DNA from 4 places in the Bradyrhizobium sp. SHOUNA76 genome. Region 1 is predicted to be linked to each of the others. Evidence: predicted binding sites of a transcription regulator. Region 1 holds the regulator's gene; each other region holds the start of a gene.
What was found. The regulator PhoB, encoded in region 1, activates phosphate uptake and scavenging genes when phosphate is short. The targets are predictions, from matches to a motif close to TGTCATNNANCTGTCAT.
Positions count from the first base shown of each region.

Region 2: MOV74_RS13145 (Orn/Lys/Arg decarboxylase N-terminal domain-containing protein) is a predicted target of PhoB. The motif match lies at 3,491-3,507, and genes of this name have one in related genera.
Region 3: MOV74_RS08495 (DUF47 domain-containing protein) is a predicted target of PhoB. The motif match lies at 3,031-3,047, and genes of this name have one in related genera.
Region 4: MOV74_RS16850 (UDP-2,3-diacylglucosamine diphosphatase) is a predicted target of PhoB. The motif match lies at 1,107-1,123, and genes of this name have one in related genera.

Region 1 is NZ_JALBHA010000277.1:2,486-7,108, reverse strand. It holds gene MOV74_RS24225 (GcrA family cell cycle regulator) at 1-422, shown strand, start outside; gene phoB (phosphate regulon transcriptional regulator PhoB) at 707-1,414, opposite strand; gene phoU (phosphate signaling complex protein PhoU) at 1,438-2,154, opposite strand; gene pstB (phosphate ABC transporter ATP-binding protein PstB) at 2,166-2,987, opposite strand; gene pstA (phosphate ABC transporter permease PstA) at 2,984-3,835, opposite strand; gene pstC (phosphate ABC transporter permease subunit PstC) at 3,840-4,623, opposite strand, start outside.
Region 2 is NZ_JALBHA010000088.1:11,994-16,616, forward strand. It holds gene MOV74_RS13130 (ornithine cyclodeaminase family protein) at 1-125, opposite strand, end outside; gene MOV74_RS13135 (hypothetical protein) at 287-499, shown strand; gene MOV74_RS13140 (GNAT family N-acetyltransferase) at 503-1,081, opposite strand; gene MOV74_RS13145 (Orn/Lys/Arg decarboxylase N-terminal domain-containing protein) at 1,088-3,445, opposite strand; gene MOV74_RS13150 (Lrp/AsnC family transcriptional regulator) at 3,553-4,032, opposite strand; partial or broken gene MOV74_RS13155 (alanine dehydrogenase) at 4,178-4,623, shown strand.
Region 3 is NZ_JALBHA010000042.1:13,775-18,397, forward strand. It holds gene MOV74_RS08480 (ABC transporter substrate-binding protein) at 1-1,032, shown strand, start outside; gene MOV74_RS08485 (branched-chain amino acid ABC transporter permease) at 1,100-1,963, shown strand; gene MOV74_RS08490 (branched-chain amino acid ABC transporter permease) at 1,965-2,933, shown strand; gene MOV74_RS08495 (DUF47 domain-containing protein) at 3,089-3,733, shown strand; gene MOV74_RS08500 (inorganic phosphate transporter) at 3,749-4,623, shown strand, end outside.
Region 4 is NZ_JALBHA010000139.1:8,051-12,673, reverse strand. It holds partial or broken gene MOV74_RS16855 (glycosyltransferase) at 1-257, opposite strand, end outside; gene MOV74_RS16850 (UDP-2,3-diacylglucosamine diphosphatase) at 271-1,083, opposite strand; gene thiD (bifunctional hydroxymethylpyrimidine kinase/phosphomethylpyrimidine kinase) at 1,312-2,112, opposite strand; gene MOV74_RS16840 (PAS domain-containing sensor histidine kinase) at 2,455-4,398, shown strand; gene MOV74_RS16835 (Lrp/AsnC family transcriptional regulator) at 4,494-4,623, shown strand, end outside.

The DNA.
Region 1 (4,623 bases):
TCGGCAATGTGACCCGCAATGCCGTGATCGGCAAAGTGCACAGGCTCGGTCTGTCCGGCCGCGCCAAGAGCCCTTCATCGGCAGCGCCCCGGCCGCGCAAGGCGCGTCCCGCGCAGCACATGATGCGGGTGACCCGCCCCATTGCGCGCGGCAACACCGCGCTGGCGCAGGCCTTCGAGGTCGAGGTGGAGGCAGAACCGGTCACCTACGACAACGTGGTGCCGATGAGCCAGAGGTTGTCGCTGCTGGAGCTGAACGAGGCGACCTGCCACTGGCCGGTCGGCGATCCCTCGAGCCCGGATTTCTTCTTCTGCGGCGGCAAGGCGCTCTCCGGCCTGCCCTATTGCGCCCAGCACTCGCGCGTGGCGTATCAGCCCGCAGCGGACCGTCGTCGTGCACCGGCCAAGCCGGGCCCGCGGTGAGTTAGCGAATTAGTTGACTAAGGACGGCGCTGTCACGTGATGACGGCTCCAATTACTCGATGTCATCCCCGCCTAGTGCGCAATTTCGCACGGGGCGCGGGGATCCATAACCACAGGGCGCAATTGTTGCGCGAGATGGTCACTCCGAGTCTTCGCCAAACCACGTCCTGTGGTTATCGCGACGAGCGCAAGCGCTTGCGCGGAGGTCCCGGGCTCGCGCTGCGCGCGCCCCGGGAAGACACTGAGTGTGTCGCCGCAGCTCGCCAAACACCAGCCCGCAAACCTTACGTCTGCTCAGCCTTCGCGAAGCGATCGTCCAGCGCATAACCCGCGCCGCGGACGGTGCGGATCGGGTCCTGCTCGCGGCCGAGATTGAGCAGCTTGCGCAGGCGGCCGATATGGACGTCGACGGTGCGCTCGTCGATGTAGATGTCGCGGCCCCAGACGCTGTCGAGCAGCTGCTCGCGCGAGAACACGCGGCCGGGATGCTCCAGGAAGAACTCCAGCAGCCGATATTCGGTGGGGCCGAGATCGATCGGCCGGCCCGAGCGCGCGACGCGACGCTTGTCGCGATCGAGCTCGATGTCGCCATAGGCGAGCACGGTGGCGAGCCGCTCGGGGCTGGCGCGCCTGAGCAGCCCCTTCACGCGCGCCAAGAGCTCCGGCACCGAGAACGGCTTGACGATGTAGTCGTCGGCGCCGGTCGCAAGACCACGTACACGCTCGCTCTCCTCGCCGCGCGCGGTGAGCATGATGATCGGCAGCTGCTTGGTCTCGGGACGGGTGCGCAGGCGGCGGCACAGCTCGATGCCTGACAGGCCGGGCAGCATCCAGTCGAGCACGATCAGGTCGGGAATGTGCTCCTTGAGGCGGGTGTCGGCGTCGTCGCCGCGCATGACCGTCTCGACGTCATAGCCGTCGCCTTCGAGGTTGTAGCGAAGAAGCTCGGTGAGAGCTTCCTCGTCCTCAACCACCATAATGCGTGCGCCCATGGTGTCGTCGCTCCTTGAGGTCTTCAGCTATTCGGGATCGTCGTGGCGAAGGTGGTCATGTCGCCCTTCGGCCGCTTGTCGGTGATCGCCTGGCCCTCGATCATGTAGAACACGGTCTCGGCGATGTTGGTGGCGTGGTCGCCGATCCGCTCGATGTTCTTGGCGCAGAACATCAGATGGATGCAGAACGAGATGTTGCGCGGATCCTCCATCATGTAGGTGAGGAGCTCGCGGAACAGCGAGGTGCAGATCGCGTCGACTTCCTCGTCGCCCTTCCACACCGCCATCGCCGCCGGCAGATCGTGCGCGGCATAGGCGTCCAGCACCGACTTGACCTGCTGCTGCACGAGGTCGGTCATGTGCTCCAGGCCGCGGAACAGCTTCAGCGGATGGAAGTCGGTCTCCAGCGCGGCGACCCGCTTGCCCATGTTCTTGGCGAGGTCGCCGATCCGCTCGAGGTCGGTCGCAACGCGCATGGCGCCGACGATCTCGCGCAGATCGACCGCCATCGGCTGGCGGCGGGCGATGGTGAGCACGGCGCGTTCCTCGATGCGTTTCTGCAGCGCGTCGAGCTCGGCGTCGATGGTGACGACGCGCTGGCCGAGCGCGACGTCGCGGCGGATCAGCGCGTCGACGGATTCGACGATCATGCGCTCGGCGATGCCGCCCATCTCGGCGACCAGGCGGGTGAGCTCCTGGAGGTCGGTGTCGAAAGCCTTGGCGGTATGTTCAGTACCCATGTTCCGTCTCCTCAGCCGAACCGGCCGGTGATGTAATCCTGCGTGCGCCGGTCGGTCGGCGACGTGAAGATCTTGCTGGTGTCGTCGAACTCGATCAGCTCGCCGAGATACATGAAGGCGGTCTTGTCGGAGACGCGCGCCGCCTGCTGCATGTTGTGGGTGACGATCGCGATCGTGTAGTTCTCGGACAGTTCCTGGATCAGCTCCTCGACCTTGGCGGTCGAGATCGGATCGAGTGCCGAGCAGGGCTCGTCGAACAGGATCACCTCGGGCCGCACCGCGACGGTGCGCGCGATGCAGAGGCGCTGCTGCTGACCGCCGGAGAGCGACAGGCCGGAGGCGTTGAGCTTGTCCTTGACCTCGTTCCAGAGCGCGCCGCCGCGCAGCGCCTTCTCGACGCGGTCATCCATCTCGGACCTCGAGATCTTCTCGTAGAGGCGGATGCCGAACGCGATGTTCTCGTAGATCGTCATCGGGAACGGCGTCGGCTTCTGGAACACCATGCCGACCCGGGCGCGCAGCAGATTGAGGTCGAGCCTGGGGTCGAGGATGTTGGTCTGGTCGAGCATCAGCTGGCCGGTGGCGCGCTGGCCCGGATAAAGATCATACATCCGGTTGAAGATGCGCAGCAGGGTCGACTTGCCGCAACCGGACGGGCCGATGAAGGCCGTGACGCGGTTGGCGCCGAGCGTCAGGTTGATGTTCTTCAGCGCGTGGTGCTCGCCGTAATAGAAGTTGAGGTTGCGCGCGGTGACCTTGGCCGGTGCCTCGGGCAGCGGCTGCGAGCCGGGATGAACGGTCGGCGCGCTCACGGAAACAGACATTTCGCTCATTTTGCAGTCCTCTCGGCGCCGATGATGCGCGCGCCAATGTTCAGGGCAAGCACGGTCAGGGTGATCAGCAGCGCGCCGCTCCAGGCGAGCTGCTTCCAATAGGCGTAGGGGCTCTGGACGAAATTGTTGATGGTGACCGGCAGGTTGGCCATCGTCTTGTCCAGGCCGAGGCTGAAGAACTGGTTCGACAGCGCTGTGAACAGCAGCGGCGCGGTTTCGCCGGCGACGCGGGCGGTGGCGAGCAGCACGCCGGTGATGAGGCCCGAGCGCGCCGCGCGATAGGCGATGCGCTTGATCACCAGCGAACGCGGAAGGCCCAATGCGCTGGCGGCTTCCCGCAGCGGATTCGGCACCAGCAGCAGCATGTCCTCCGTGGTGCGCACCACCACCGGGATGACGATGACCGCGAGAGCCAGCGCGCCTGCGATCGCCGAGAAGCCGCGCATCGGTACCACCACCGCGCCATAGATGAACAGGCCGATGATGATCGAGGGCGCCGAGAGCAGGATGTCGTTGATGAAGCGGATCACCGAGGTCAGCTTGTCGTTGCGGCCGTACTCGGCGAGATAGGTGCCGGCGAACAGGCCGAGCGGCGCGCCGATGCCGACGCCGAGGACGGTCATGATGATCGAGCCGACGATGGCGTTGCGCAGGCCGCCCTCGGTCGAGCCGGGCGGCGGCGTGTCGGCGGTGAAGACCTGGAGATTCAGACCAGCGAGGCCGTTGTAGAGCAGCGTGGCCAGGATCAGCGCGAGCCAGGTGACGCCGAAGGCGGCCGCGGCGATGCAGAGCCCACGGATGACGAAGTCCTTGCGGCGGCGGCGCGAATAGATCGGATTGAGAGCCATGACGTTAGTTCCCCGCCTTCTTGTCCAACCGCATCAGCATCAGCCGCGCGGCGGCCAGCACGAAGAACGTCAGCACGAACAGCAACAGGCCGAGCAGGATCAGGCCGGACTGGTGCAGGCCGTCGCTCTCGGCGAACTCGGAGGCGATCGCCGCCGAGATCGTCGTCCCTGGCGCGAAGATCGAGGAGGAGATGCGGAACGAATTGCCGATGATGAAGGTCACCGCCATGGTCTCGCCGAGCGCGCGGCCCAGCGCCAGCATGACGCCGCCGATGATGCCGACCCGGGTGTAGGGGATCACCACGCTGCGCACGACTTCCCAGGTGGTGCAGCCGACGCCGTAGGCGGCCTCCTTCAGCACCGGCGGCACCGTCTTGAACACGTCGACCGAGATTGAGGTGATGAAGGGCAGCACCATGATGGCAAGGATCAGCGCGGCATTGAACGTGCTGAGATAGGACGGGGGACCTGCGAAGATCGCGCCCAGCACGGGGACGCCGTCGAAAATCCTGATCATGAAGGGCTGGAAGGTGTTGGCCAGGAACGGGCCCAGCACGAAGAAGCCCCACATGCCGTAGATGATCGAGGGAATGCCGGCGAGCAGCTCGATCGCCATGCCGATCGGGCGGCGCAGCCATTGCGGGCAGAGCTCGGTGAGGAAGATCGCAATGCCGAGACCGACGGGAATGGCGATCAGCATCGCGATGAAGGAGGTGACGAGCGTGCCGTACATCGGCCCGAGCGCGCCGAGCACGGGCGGATCGGCCGACGGCGCCCAGCGCTGCGTC
Region 2 (4,623 bases), on a different contig from region 1:
TTCTCGTCGCCAAGGAAGGCGTCCAGAACCTCCATCTTCGACCGGCGGTGCGCCTCTTCCAGGGCCGCAATGAGGATCGGAAACGTCAGTACTCTGGTGACTTCGGCATCGGAGACAAAGCGCAAGGCAAGATCCTCATGGACGGCCGGCACTTGCCCATAAACCCGCGCGGCGGGTTCCGCAACGAATCTTCGGTCGGGACTGCCCGGACTTGATCCGCGTCAAAATCTCCTTTCCCCGATCAGCCTAAATGGGACTAGAGTGCTGCGGGGCAGCAGGAGGCGCCATGTCTACTTATGTCGTCAGGTTCATGAAGAACGTGCTCGGCGAATACGGCCGGCAGTGCGAGGTCTGTCAGGGCACGCTCGAGATCGACGCCGCGGACGAGGACGAGGCCACGGAGCGGGCGAAGGCAAAGTTCTGCGAGGACCAGGCGTTGCATCATTGGTCGCTGCATGCCGACCGTATCCAGGTCAGACCGGCTGACTTTCCGTCCTGAGTTCTAGCGGCCCGGCGCTGTGACGGGTGGCGGCGCCGTCGTCCCGGCGCCGAGCGATCGCTGCACCATGACGGTGTCGGACCAGCGGCCGTGGCGATAGGCGACGCCGCAGAGCAGACCGGCGCGCGCGAAGCCGAACTTTTCGTGCAGCGCCAGCGAGGGCGCGTTGTCGGCGTCGATATAGCCGATCATCTGGCGGAAGCCGGCCGCCGCACAAGCATCGATCAATTCCTGCAGCAGCAGTCGTCCGACCCCGCGGCCGAGTTGCTCGTGGTGAACGTAGATCGAATGCTTGGCGGTGTAGCGATAGGCCGGCCGCTTGCGGAACTGCACGGCGTAGGCATAGCCAACCACCTCGCCGCGAAAGGTCGCGACCAGGTGCGGCAGGCGGGTCTGCTTCAGGTTCTTGCGCCGGTCGCGCAAATCGTCCGGCTCGGGCGCGCCGGTTCCCTCGACTTCGCGGGGTACGCCGTTGCGGACGTGGTGGCGGTAGATCGCCAGCATCGCCTCGACGTCGCTCTCACGTGAGGTGCGGACCAGGACCGCCTCGTCGTCCGCACGTGCCATTGCCGTTTCGTTCATTCGCACCTACTCGGCAACGACGTAAGTGTACAGCCCGATCCTCCCCTGAGCATCGACCTCCTTGTAGATGCCCTGGATCTCGACGTCGAAGCCCGGAAAGGTGTTGAAGCAGGTCTCGAACATCTTGAGATAATCCACCATGGGCTTGGCCCGTTCGTTCAGCCGCTCGCCCGGAACGATGGTGGCGATGCCGGGCGGATAGACCACGAAGGGCGTGGTGGCGATGCGGCCCCCAATGGCCTCGATCGGCAGATAGTCGACGTCGTTCTTGAACAGGTAGCGCGCGGCATCGCGCGGCGACATCGCGATCTCAGGCATATGCTCGGGCATGAACTGCCGCGCCTGGAGCGCGCTGACGTCGGCGGCACGGAAGAAGCGGTGCATCTCGCTGCAGAGGTCGCGCAGGCGCACGCCGGCATAGCGCGCTTGCCGACGTTGGTAGAACTCCGGGATGACGTCCGCCAGCAGCGCATTGTCGTCGTGCAGGCGCTTGAATGCGACGAGGCCGGAGATCAGCGTTCCGGCCTTGCTCGCCTCGACTCCGGGGGTGAGCAGGAAGAGCAGGGAGTTGAGGTCGTTCTTCTCGGGGACGATGCGGTTTTCGCGCAGGTACTGCGCGACGACCGGCGCGGGGATGCCGTGCTCGACATAGGCCCCGGTGGTGCGGTCGAAGCCGGGGGTCAGCAGCGTCAGCTTGTTCGGGTCGGTCATGGCAAAGCCCTCGGTGAGGCCGGGGAAGCCATGCCAGTTGCTGTCCGGGGAGAGCTGCCACAGCGTGGGATTGGTGGCGAGCTCGTCGGTGGAGAGCGTCTCCCAGGCAACGTTGTGCGCAGCGCCGGGGCGGCTGACGTCGGGAATCGCGACGCGATCGGGAACGAACGGCTCGAAGAACCAGCGCCGGTCCGGATTCTGCTCCTTCTCCTCGAATTCGCGGCGCATCGCGCGGATCTTCTTGCGCAACTCGATGCCGAGCCGGATCGTGTCGTCCCACAGCACCTCGCCGGAGCGGCCCTTCATCATCTGCGCGCCGACGTCGAGGGAGGCGAACAGGGGATAGAACGGCGAGGTGGAAGCGTGCTGCATGAAGCTCTCGTTGAAGCGGCGATGCTCGACGCGCCGCTTCTGGCCGCGGATGTGGCGGTCCTTGATGTGAATCTGCGAGGCCTGCGAGAAGCTGGCGAGCTGCTTGTGGGTCGACTGCGTCGCGATGATGCCGGGCGCCTCGGGGGGAAGATTGGACAGGCCCATGGCAAAGCGGCCGGCATAGAGCGGGTGGAACTTCATGAAGCCGGCCCAGGCCTCGTCGAACAGGATGTATTCGCAGAGATGGCCGATGCGTTTCAGGATCATCTCGGCGCTGTGAATCGTGCCATCATAGGTGCATTGCTCGACGACAGCCACGCGGAACGGCCGCTCCTTGCGCCAGGCGTCGCGATCCCCAACCAGCGGATGGTTACGGATCGCCTCGCGCAAGGCCTTCTCGTCGAGCATGTCCCAGCGCATCGGGCCGATCAGGCCCCAGGCGTTGCGGATGGTCGGGACGTAGACCGGGACGCCGCCGTTGATCATCAGCGCGCCGTGATGGGCGGCCTTGTGGTTGTTGCGGTCGAACAGCACGAGATCGCCGTCGGTGACGAGCGCGCCGAGCGCGACCTTGTTCGAGGTCGAGGTGCCGTTGAGCACGAAATAGGTCTTTTCCGCGCCGAAGATCTGGGCGGCTTCCTTCTGCGCCCTCAGCGCGGGACCTTCATGGGTGAGGAGGTCGCCGAGGTCGAGCACGGAATTATCGAGGTCGTCGCGGAACACGGATTCGCCGAGATGCTCGACGAACACGCGTCCGATCGGGCTGCGGTTGTAGAACACGCCGCCATTGTGACCGGGGCAGGTCCAGAGCTGGTTGCCTTCCTCGGCATAGTCGACCAGCGCGCCGAAGAACGGTGTCTTGAGCGTCTCGGCATATTGCTTGAGCCGGCTGATCAGGTTCTTGGCGATGAAGGTCGGCGTCTCCTCGGACAGGAAGACATAGCCGTCGATGAAGTCGAGCACCTCGACCGGCAAATCCTCGAAGCGCTTGCGCCGGATCAGCAGGATGATCGGAAAGTCGAGGCCGCGGCGCCGCATCAGGTTGATCAGCGCCGAGGTCTTGCCCTCCAGGCCCTTCTTGCCCCAGTCCACCACCATGCAGCCGATCGCGGCATCGGTCTGCACCGCCATCTCGGCGTCTTCGAGCTTGCGGGCCCGGACCACCTCGAAGCCGGAGCGCTGGATCTCCTCGATGATCTGGTTGAAGCGGACGCCCTCGAGATCGTCGGCGTCGAACACAGGTGCGGCGAACAGGAAGTTGAAGCGCTTGAAATAGTCCATGTCGGGTCCCGAATGTGCGGAGAGACACAGCTCTCGGCACATTCGATGACAATTCGATGACAGCGGCCAGGGATGGGCTCGGTCGCGTTTGCGGAAGGGGAGAGCCGCTAGCGCTTTGCCTCGCCGAACACCACCGTGGGTACTGCGCGGTTGACGATTTCGCGTAGCGCGAAGCTCGATTGCACGCGCGCGACGCGCGGCAGTCGGGACAGCTCGGTGCGGTGGATACGCTCGAAATCCTGGATGTCGCGGGCAAGCACGATGAGAATGTAGTCGTCTGTCCCCGACATTAGGAAGCAACGCACGACGGAAGGGCATTTCACGACCTCCGCCTCGAACGCCTTCAGCGCCTCGTCGCTCTGGCTCTCCAGTGCGATGCGAACCAGCACGGTTGTGGTGAGGCCGAACTGGGCGAGGTCGAGCGCGGCGCGGTAGGCCTGGATGTAGCCCTCGTCCTCGAGCGCCTTCTGCCGCCGTGCCAGCGCCGTGCTTGATAGCCCGACCTTGTTGGCAAGCTCGGTGTGGCTGGCACGCGCATTGGTCGTGAGTTCCGCGAGGATTGCGAGGTCTTTCCGGTCGAGGGGCAAGGTTTCGTTTCCAGCGTGAAGGGGAGCTTCAGCGCCGGAAACCGGCGCGGGTCTGCCGAAACTAGCGGATATTTGCACGAAACCAAACCGGCCCCGTCGTTACGATGAGGAACAGAATCAAGGCGTCGGCAAAGGAGCCCGGAAGATGCGTGTCGGTGTGCCCAAGGAGATCAAGGTACAGGAATATCGCGTCGGGCTCACCCCGGGCGCCGTCCGTGAATATGTTGCAGCCGGGCACCAGGTGATGGTCGAGACCGGCGCCGGCGGCGGCATCGGCGCGTCCGATGAGGTGTATCGGCGGGCAGGGGCCACCATTGCCGAGAGCGCCCGCGACATCTTTGCCAAGTCCGACATGATTGTGAAGGTGAAGGAGCCACAGAAGAGCGAATGGGCCCAGCTCCGAGAAAGCCAGATTCTATTTACCTATCTTCATCTTGCGCCGGATCCGGAGCAGGCCAAGGGCCTGGTTGCCTCCGGCTGCACCGCGATCGCCTATGAAACCGTCACGGACGCGAATGGTCACCTCCCGCTGCTCGCGCCGATGAGCGAAGTCGCCGGGCGCCTCGCCGTCGAGGCCGCCGGCGCCGCGCT
Region 3 (4,623 bases), on a different contig from region 1:
GCCAAGGGCTGGAAGATAGACTTGATCTCGGCCGACCATCAGAACAAGCCCGATATCGCCACCACCATCGCGCGCCAATGGATCGACGTCGACAAGGTCGACATCTTCATGGACGTGCTGAACTCCGGTGTCGCACTCGCGGTCAACAATGTCGTCAAGGAGAAGAATTCGATCCTGATCGACACAGGTGCGGCGACCTCGGATCTGACGAACGCCCAATGTTCGCCGAATACCATCCATTGGGTCTATGACACCTACATGCTGGCCAACAGCACCGGTCAGGCGCTGGTGAAGGCCGGCGGCGATACCTGGTACTTCCTCACGGCCGACTATGCGTTCGGCGCGGCCCTGGAGCGCGACACCACGGCGGTGGTGCAAAAGGCCGGCGGCAAGGTGCTCGGCAGCGTCAAGCACCCGCTCAATTCGTCGGACTTCTCCTCGTTCCTTTTGCAGGCGCAGGCATCGAAGGCGAAGATCGTCGGACTTGCGAATGCCGGCGGCGATACCACCAATTCGATCAAGCAGGCCGCCGAGTTCGGCATCGTTGCCGGCGGGCAGAAGCTTGCCGGACTGCTCTTGTTCATCACCGATGTTCATTCGCTGGGACTCAACGTGGCGCAAGGGCTCAATTTCACCGAGACCTTCTATTGGGATCTCAACGACGGAACGCGCGCCTTCGCCAAGCGCTTTTCCGAGCGCATGAAGAACAAGGCGATGCCTTCGATGGTGCAGGCCGGTGTCTATTCGGGGCTGATCCATTACTTCAAGGCGCTGGAGGCGATGGGCGGCAATCCGCATGACGGCGCCAAGGCGGTCGAGAAGATGAAGTCGATGCCGACCGACGATCCGCTGTTCGGCCAGGGCAGTATCCGGGTCGATGGCCGCAAGATTCACCCGGCCTACCTGTTCGAGGTCAAGAAGCCCTCGGAGTCGAAGGGGCCGTGGGACTACTACAAGCTGGTGGGCACCGTCCCCGCGGACCAGGCGTTCCGGCCGCTCTCCGAGAGCGTCTGTCCGCTGGTGAAGAAGTAACTCTCGTGGCCCGCCGCGCGGTCGTGCCGCTGGCGGGCTTTCATTTTGGTGGCGGAAGCTAATCCCGATGCAGGCTCTCTACGCACAGTTACTGGTGGGACTGATCAACGGCTCGTTCTACGCGCTGCTCAGTCTCGGGCTTGCCGTGATCTTCGGCATGCTCAACATCATCAATTTCGCCCATGGCGCGGTCTACATGATGGGCGCCTTCGTCGCCTATTTCCTCCTCAACCTCGGCGGCATCAACTACTGGTGGGCGCTGTTGCTGGCGCCCATCATCGTCGGCATCTTCGGCATGATCCTGGAACGGACCATGCTGCAATGGCTGACCGGGCTCGATCACCTCTACGGCCTGCTCCTGACCTTCGGCATCGCGCTGATCGTGCAGGGCGTGTTCCAGAACTATTTCGGCTCGTCCGGCCTGCCTTACGCCATTCCGGACCAGCTCAAGGGCGGCATGAACCTCGGCTTCATGTTCTTACCCGTCTATCGCGGCTGGGTGGTCGTGTTCTCGCTGGTGGTGTGTCTCGCGACCTGGTTCCTGATCGAGAAGACGCAGCTCGGCGCTTACCTGCGTGCCGCCACCGAAAATCCGACGCTGGTGCGCGCCTTCGGCATCAACGTGCCGCGCATGATCACGCTCACTTACGGCCTCGGCGTCGGCCTTGCGGCGCTCGCGGGCGTGCTCTCGGCGCCGATCAACCAGGTGCGGCCGCTGATGGGCGCGGATCTCATCATCGTCGTGTTCGCGGTGGTCGTGATCGGCGGCATGGGATCGATCATGGGCTCCATCATCACCGGCTTCGCGCTCGGCGTGATCGAGGGTCTGACCAAGTATTTCTACCCCGAGGCCTCCAACACCGTCGTGTTCGTGTTGATGGTGCTGGTACTCTTGGTGAAGCCAACGGGATTGACGGGAAGGGCGGCCTGATATGACAACCCTGACGGACGACACGCTGCGGGCGACCCCTCGCGCCATGCGCGACGAGCTGATCGCGTTCACACTGATGGCGCTGCTGCTGGCGTCGGTGCCATTCACGGGAGTCTACCCGTTCTTCGTGATGCAGGCGCTGTGCTTCGCGCTGCTCGCCTGCGCCTTCAATCTGCTGATCGGCTATGGCGGCCTGTTGTCATTCGGCCATGCGATGTTCCTGGGGACCGCCGGCTATTGCAGCGCGCATGCGCTGAAGGTGTGGGCGTTGCCGCCCGAACTCGGCATCCTCGTCGGCATCGCCGCGGCTTTCGTGCTCTCGATCATCACCGGCTTTATCTCGATCCGTCGCCAGGGCATCTATTTCTCGATGATCACGCTGGCACTGTCGCAGCTGCTGTACTTCATCTACCTCCAGGCCCCGTTTACCCATGGTGAGGACGGCATCCAGGGCATCCCGCAGGGACATATGTTCGGCATCTTGGATCTGTCCAAGCCGACGGTGCTCTATTACGTCGTGCTGGTCGGGTTCCTCGCCGGCTTCCTGCTGATCTTCCGCATCATCAACTCGCCGTTTGGCGAGGTGCTGAAGGCGATCCGCGAGAACGAGCCGCGGGCGATCTCGCTCGGCTACCGGACCGATCAGTACAAGTTCCTCGCCTTCGTGCTGTCGGGAACGCTGGCCGGTTTTGCCGGTGCGCTGAAGGTATTCGTGGCGCAGAACGCCTCGCTCACCGACGTCCATTGGTCGATGTCAGGCGAAGTCGTGCTGATGACGCTGGTCGGTGGCCTCGGCACCGTCTTCGGCCCCGTGGTCGGCGCCTTCGTGATCATCGCCATGCAGCAATATCTCGCCGGTTTCGGCCAGTGGGTGACGGTGATCCAGGGCTCGATCTTCGTGGTCTGCGTGCTCACCTTCCGCCGCGGCGTCATTGGTGAAATCGCGCATTACTTCCGGCGATCCCTTTAAGTGATTGATATCGCACCAATTCCAATGGTGCGATAATCCGGTGGATGATCCGGCTCCGCGGGCGTGAGATGACACGCACGCGGATCGAAAATGGTCTATGACAGGTTCATGACGGCCCCTCGGGCCGGGCCATTTCCAACCGGTAGCCTATCCCCATGATGCGATGGTTTCGTGCTTTCCTGCCAAAGGAAGAACGGTTCTTCGACCTGTTCGACCGGCATGCCCAGACGGTGATCCAGGGTTCGATCGCGCTCCAGGGCATGCTCAACGGGGGCGAGGAGACGCCGGTCTATTGTCAGCGCGTCAACCAGTTCGAGAACGACGCCGACAACATCACCCGTGAGGTGCTGACGGCGGTGCGCCGCACCTTCATCACCCCGTTCGATCGCGGCGACATCAAGAACCTGATCACGTCGCTGGACGACGCCATCGACCAGATGCAGCAGACCGCCAAGGCCGTGATGCTGTTCGAGGTCCGTACCTTCGAGCCGCCGATGCGCGAGATCGGCGGGCTTCTGATCGAATGCGCCAATCTGGTCGGCCGTGCGCTGCCGCTGATGCAATCGATCGGCCCGAATGTGGCCATGCTGACCGCCATCACCGAAGAGCTTGGCAAGCTGGAGGGCCGCGTCGACGATCTCCACGACATCGGGCTGAAGGAGCTGTTTCTCAAGCATCGCGACGGCAGTGCGATGGACTTCATCGTCGGCGTCGAGATCTACGACCACCTCGAGAAGGTGGCCGATCGCTTCGACGACGTTGCGAACGAGATCAACAGCATCGTCATCGAGCAAGTCTAGGACAGGGGCCGCGCTGTGGATGCCGCGTTAGGTCTTCCCGTCTTGGTCGGCTTGATCGCCGTCGCGCTGCTGTTCGACTTCCTGAACGGCCTGCATGACGCCGCCAATTCGATCGCGACCATCGTCTCGACCCGCGTGCTGCGGCCGCAATTCGCGGTCATCTGGGCCGCGTTCTTCAATTTCGTCGCCTTCATGGTGTTCGGGCTGCACGTCGCCCAGACCATCGGCACCGGCATCATCGATCCCGCGATCGTCGATGCCCAGGTGATCTTCGCGGCGCTGGTCGGCGCCATCGTCTGGAACCTCGTGACCTGGGCGCTCGGCATCCCGTCCTCATCGTCGCACGCGCTGATCGGCGGGCTCGTCGGCGGCGGCATGGCCAAGGCGGGGATTTCTGCCGCGGTGTGGAGCGGATTGACCAAGACGGTGCTGGCGATCGTGCTGTCGCCGCTGATCGGCTTTTTGCTCGCGATGGTGCTGGTGGCGATCGTGTCCTGGGCCTCGGTGCGCTCGACGCCATTCGCGGTCGACCGCGCCTTCCGTATTCTGCAATTTGCCTCCGCCTCGCTCTATTCGCTCGGCCATGGCGGCAACGACGCGCAGAAGACCATGGGCATCATCGCGGTGCTGCTGTACTCGCAGGGCCATCTCGGCAGCGAGTTCTCGGTGCCGTTCTGGGTGGTGCTCTCCTGCCAGGCGGCGATGGCGCTGGGCACGCTGATGGGTGGCTGGCGCATCGTCCGCACTATGGGCCTGCGCATCACGAAATTGACGCCGATGCAGGGCTTTTGCGCCGAGACCGGAGGCGCCGCGACCCTGTTCATGGCGACCTATCTCGGGGTTCCCGTCTCGACCACCCACACCATCACCGGTGCCATCGTCGGCGTCGG
Region 4 (4,623 bases), on a different contig from region 1:
AGGCCGATCGGCCCTTCCGTCGCGATGTGGATGCTGTCGGGCCGCGCTTCCTCGATCAGCTTGGCGATCCGCGCCGGGCGCGGCATCGCCAGCCGCACGTCGCGATAGCTCGGCATCGCGAAGGTGCGGAACGATTGCGGCGTCAGGAACGTGAATTCGACACCGAGCGTCTCGGCAGCGTCGGCGAGTTTGGTCAGCGTCCGAACCACACCGTTGACTTGCGGGTGCCAGGCGTCGGTCGCGACCAGAATGCGCATCAGGCGGCCTCTTCTATGCAGCTCTGGCTGCAACCTGCGGGACGGCTGCCGGCTTCTGCAGATGATCCGCCCAGGTGATGATCTCGAAATGACCGTCGTCGTGCTCCACGAGCGCGGTGCAGCTCTCGACCCAGTCGCCGCAATTCATGTAGCGAATGCCGCCCTCGTCGCGGATCACGGCGTAGTGGATGTGGCCGCAGATCACGCCGTCGGCGTCGTGGCGCCGCGCCTCGGCGGCAAGCGCCTGCTCGAACGCGCCGATATAATTGACGGCGTTCTTGACCTTCTGCTTGGCCCATTGCGACAGCGACCAATAGGGCACGCCGAATAAGCGGCGGAAGAAGTTGACGAAGCGATTCATCTGGATCGCGAAGTCATAGGCCTTGTCGCCGAGATGGGCGAGCCAGCGCGCGTTCTGCACCACGAGATCGAAGATGTCGCCGTGGATGACGAGATAACGCTTGCCGTCCACGCCGGTGTGGACGGTGTTCTCGACCACGTCGATGCCGCCGAAATGCGTGCCGTAATAGTTACGCAGGAACTCGTCGTGATTGCCGGGGATGTAGACGACCTTGGCGCCCTTGCGCGCCTTGCGCAGCAGCTTCTGCACGAGGTCGTTGTGGGATTGCGGCCAGTTCCAGCTCGATTTCAGCGCCCAGCCGTCGACGATGTCGCCGACGAGATAGATCGTGTCGGCATCATGATAGCGCAGGAAGTCGAGCAGAAGATCGGCTTGAGAACCGCGGGCCCCGAGATGAACGTCGGAGATGAACAACGTGCGAAAGCGCCGCTCCGGGCTCTCGTCACTCACATCGTAACTTCCCATGCGCCAGCCTGTAACAATGTCCCGTGACAGGGGGATGACTGATTGAACTTTTGAGGCACCTTCAGATACGAATCACGCCTTGCCTCGCCCACCCCGCGAATATCAGTCGCATGCGACAATCAGGCGACATGGCGCCGCAGGGGGTGCCTAGGGTCAGATTGACACTGGAAACCGCGAGAGCAGGTGCGCTCCCTCTCCCGCTTGCGGGAGAGGTTGAGCAAGCCCGCGTCAGTAGAACTTGTGGAAATGATGAATCGGGCCGTGGCCGCGGCCGACGCTGAAGCGGTCGGCAGCGCCAATCGCGGCGGTGATCCAGGCCTTGGCGTTGCGCACGGCGCTTCCGAGATCCTCGCCTTTGGCCAGCCCCGCCGCGACTGCCGAAGACAGCGAGCAGCCGGTGCCATGGGTGTTGCGGGTCGCAACGCGGGGCGCGGCGAGCGCGATCGTGTTGTCGGCATCGATGAGATAGTCGGTGCTCTCCCTGCCCTCGCCGTGCCCGCCCTTGATCAGGACCGCACGGCAGCCGAGCGCCAGCAGGCGCCGCCCCTGCTTTTCGATCTCAGCCTCGCTTGCCGCGATCGGCTCGTCGAGCAGAGCCGCGGCCTCCGGCAGATTGGGCGTGATCACGGACGCCAGCGGCATCAGCCTGGTGCGCAGGGCGTCGACGGCTTCGGACGCCAGCAGGCGGTCACCCGATGTCGCCACCATCACGGGATCGAGCACCACATGCCCCGGTTGCCAGCGCGAAAGCGCCGCCGCAATCGCATCGATGCTGGCGACCTGGGCCACCATGCCGATCTTCACGGCACCGACCTCGAGATCGGCGAACACGGCATCGATCTGCGCGGTGACGAAGTCGGCTGGCACGGCATGAATGCCGGTGACGCCGCGCGTGTTCTGAGCCGTCAGTGCCGTGATGGCGGAAGCGCCATAGACGCCGAGCGCGGCAAAAGTCTTCAGGTCGGCCTGGATGCCGGCGCCGCCGCTCGAATCGGAGCCGGCGATGGTGAGGGCGACCGGGGTCGTCATCGCCGGACACATTTGCTGGATACGGACACCGCCATGGCCTGTCCTAGCGCGACCGTGGAACACCGGCAAGCGCGCCGGGCCGCAGCCGACGGTGATTCGCGACACCGTGGCGCAGGCCGAATCAGGCGGACATTGCGGGCTTCGCGCCGCAATGGTGCGGGCTTGAAAATGCAACCGCGCCGGACCCTTGGTATAGTCGCGAACTGCTTCGCCGATGTGTGAGACGTCAGGTGGTGGAACCATTCACCGATGCTGCGGGCCGCCCCGGCCCACAAGCCGCCTGGAACGGAATCTTTGGGTGGAACGATGTGGGCCTTTTTTGAACGTCTCCTCGACTCGTCCATGCTTTCGCCGCACGGCATCTGCCTGTTATGGGAGCCTGAGCTGATCTGGCTTCACGTCGTTGCCGACGCCTGCATCGCCGCCGCCTATTTTTCGATCCCGTTCGCCCTCGCGATTCTGGTCACCAAGCGGCGCGACCTCAAATTCGGCTGGGTCTACTGGGCATTCGCGATCTTCATCATGGCGTGCGGCCTGACCCATGTGCTGTCGATCTACACGCTCTGGGTTCCGATCTATGGCATCGAGGGCATCGTCAAGGCGGCGACCGCGGTGGCATCCGTGGTCACGGCGGGCGCGCTCTGGCCGCTGCTGCCGAAGATCCTGACGATCCCCTCGCCGTTCGAGCTACGACAGGTCCAGGCCGCGCTCGAGGAGGAGGAAATCAAGACCCGGGACGCCACGCTGCTGCTCCAGCAGGTCAGGGACGCGCAGCGTGCGATGCGCGAGAGCGTGGCGCGCCTCACCGCAATCGTCGAGACCGCGGTCGACGGCGTCATCCTGTTGGATGCGCAGGACCGCATCCTGCTGTTCAATCCGGCCTGCGAGCGCTTGTTCGGCTACTCTGCCGACGAGGTGATGAGCCGCAACGTCGGGATGCTGATGCCCGAGGCGGGCGCCGGGCCCGACAGCCACGCGAGCTATTTCGCGACCGCGGGCGAGGCCATCGGCCTGCGCAAGGACGGATCGACCTTTCCGATGGACGTGTCGGTCGGCCAGGCGCGGCAGGACGGCGAATTGATCTTCGTCGGCATCGTCCACGACCTGACCGCGCGCAAGCTGACCGAGCAGCAGCTTCAGCAGGCGCAGAAGATGGAGACGGTCGGTCAGCTCTCCGGAGGCATCGCTCACGACTTCAACAATCTGCTCACCGTCATCATCGGCAACGCCGAGCACATGAGCGAGCAGCTCAAGGCTCGGCCCGATCTGCGGCGCTTTGCCGACGACATCTGCCAGTCGGGCGAACGGGGCGCCGAGCTGACGCAGCGGCTGCTCGCATTCAGCCGCCGCCAGTTGCTGCAGCCCCAGATGATCGATTGCCGCGGCCTGCTCGATTCCATGTTCAAGCTGCTCAAGCGCACCTTGCGTGAAGACATCGAGATCAGGACGAGCACCGGCCCCGGCACGATCGTGGCGTTTGCCGATCGCGCCCAGCTCGAATCCGCCGTGCTCAACCTCGCGCTCAACGCGCAGGACGCCATGCCCGCAGGAGGACATTTGACGCTGAGCACGGAGCTGACCGCGATCGACGAGGACTATTGCACCCTTCACCCCGAAGTCGCAGCCGGCGCTTACGCGTTGATCTCGATCACCGACGACGGCGAAGGCATGACACCTGACGTCAGCGCACGCGCCTTCGAGCCGTTCTTCACCACCAAGGACGTCGGCAAGGGCTCGGGCCTCGGCCTCAGCATGGTCTATGGCTTTGCGAAGCAATCAGGCGGCCACGTCTCGATCTACAGCGAGACCGGCCTTGGGACGACGGTCCGAATCTATCTGCCGCGCGCGGACACCGGACAATCGCAGGCCGACCTGTCCGATGGCGAGGACGCGGCGCCGCGAGGATACGAGACGATTCTGATCGCCGAGGACGATCCGTTCGTCCGTTCCTCCGTCATTCGCAGGGTGGAAGCGCTCGGATATCGCGTCGTTGCCGCGGTCAACGGCAAGGAGGCCTTGCAGCAGCTGCGCACTGACCCCGGCATCGACTTGCTGTTCACCGATATCGTGATGCCGGGCGGCATGAACGGCTGGGAGCTCTCCGATCAGGCGCGGCGGATTCGTCCCGGTCTGCCGGTCCTGTTCACCTCGGGCTACGCGCTGGAGACCCTGGTCGAGCAGGGCCGTGCGCCTGCACAGGCGATCGTGCTGACCAAGCCCTATCGCAAGGTCGAGCTCGCCCAGCGGCTCAGAGACGCATTTGCCGCGGCGGCCGTGACGTCCTGAATGCCCGATCGGCATCTGGCGGCCGGCAAGTCCGCTTGCTAAATCGTACCGGTTTTGGCCTATTAGCCGCCAGATACGCTTTCGGAGTGCCCGCGATGGTTCCTTTTTTCGTCCAGATCAAATGCAAGCTCGGACAGTCCTATACGGTCGCCAATGCGCTTGCCGAAGCCGAGATCGCTTCCGAGATCTACTCCACGGCCGGCCAATACGACCTCCTTGTGAAGT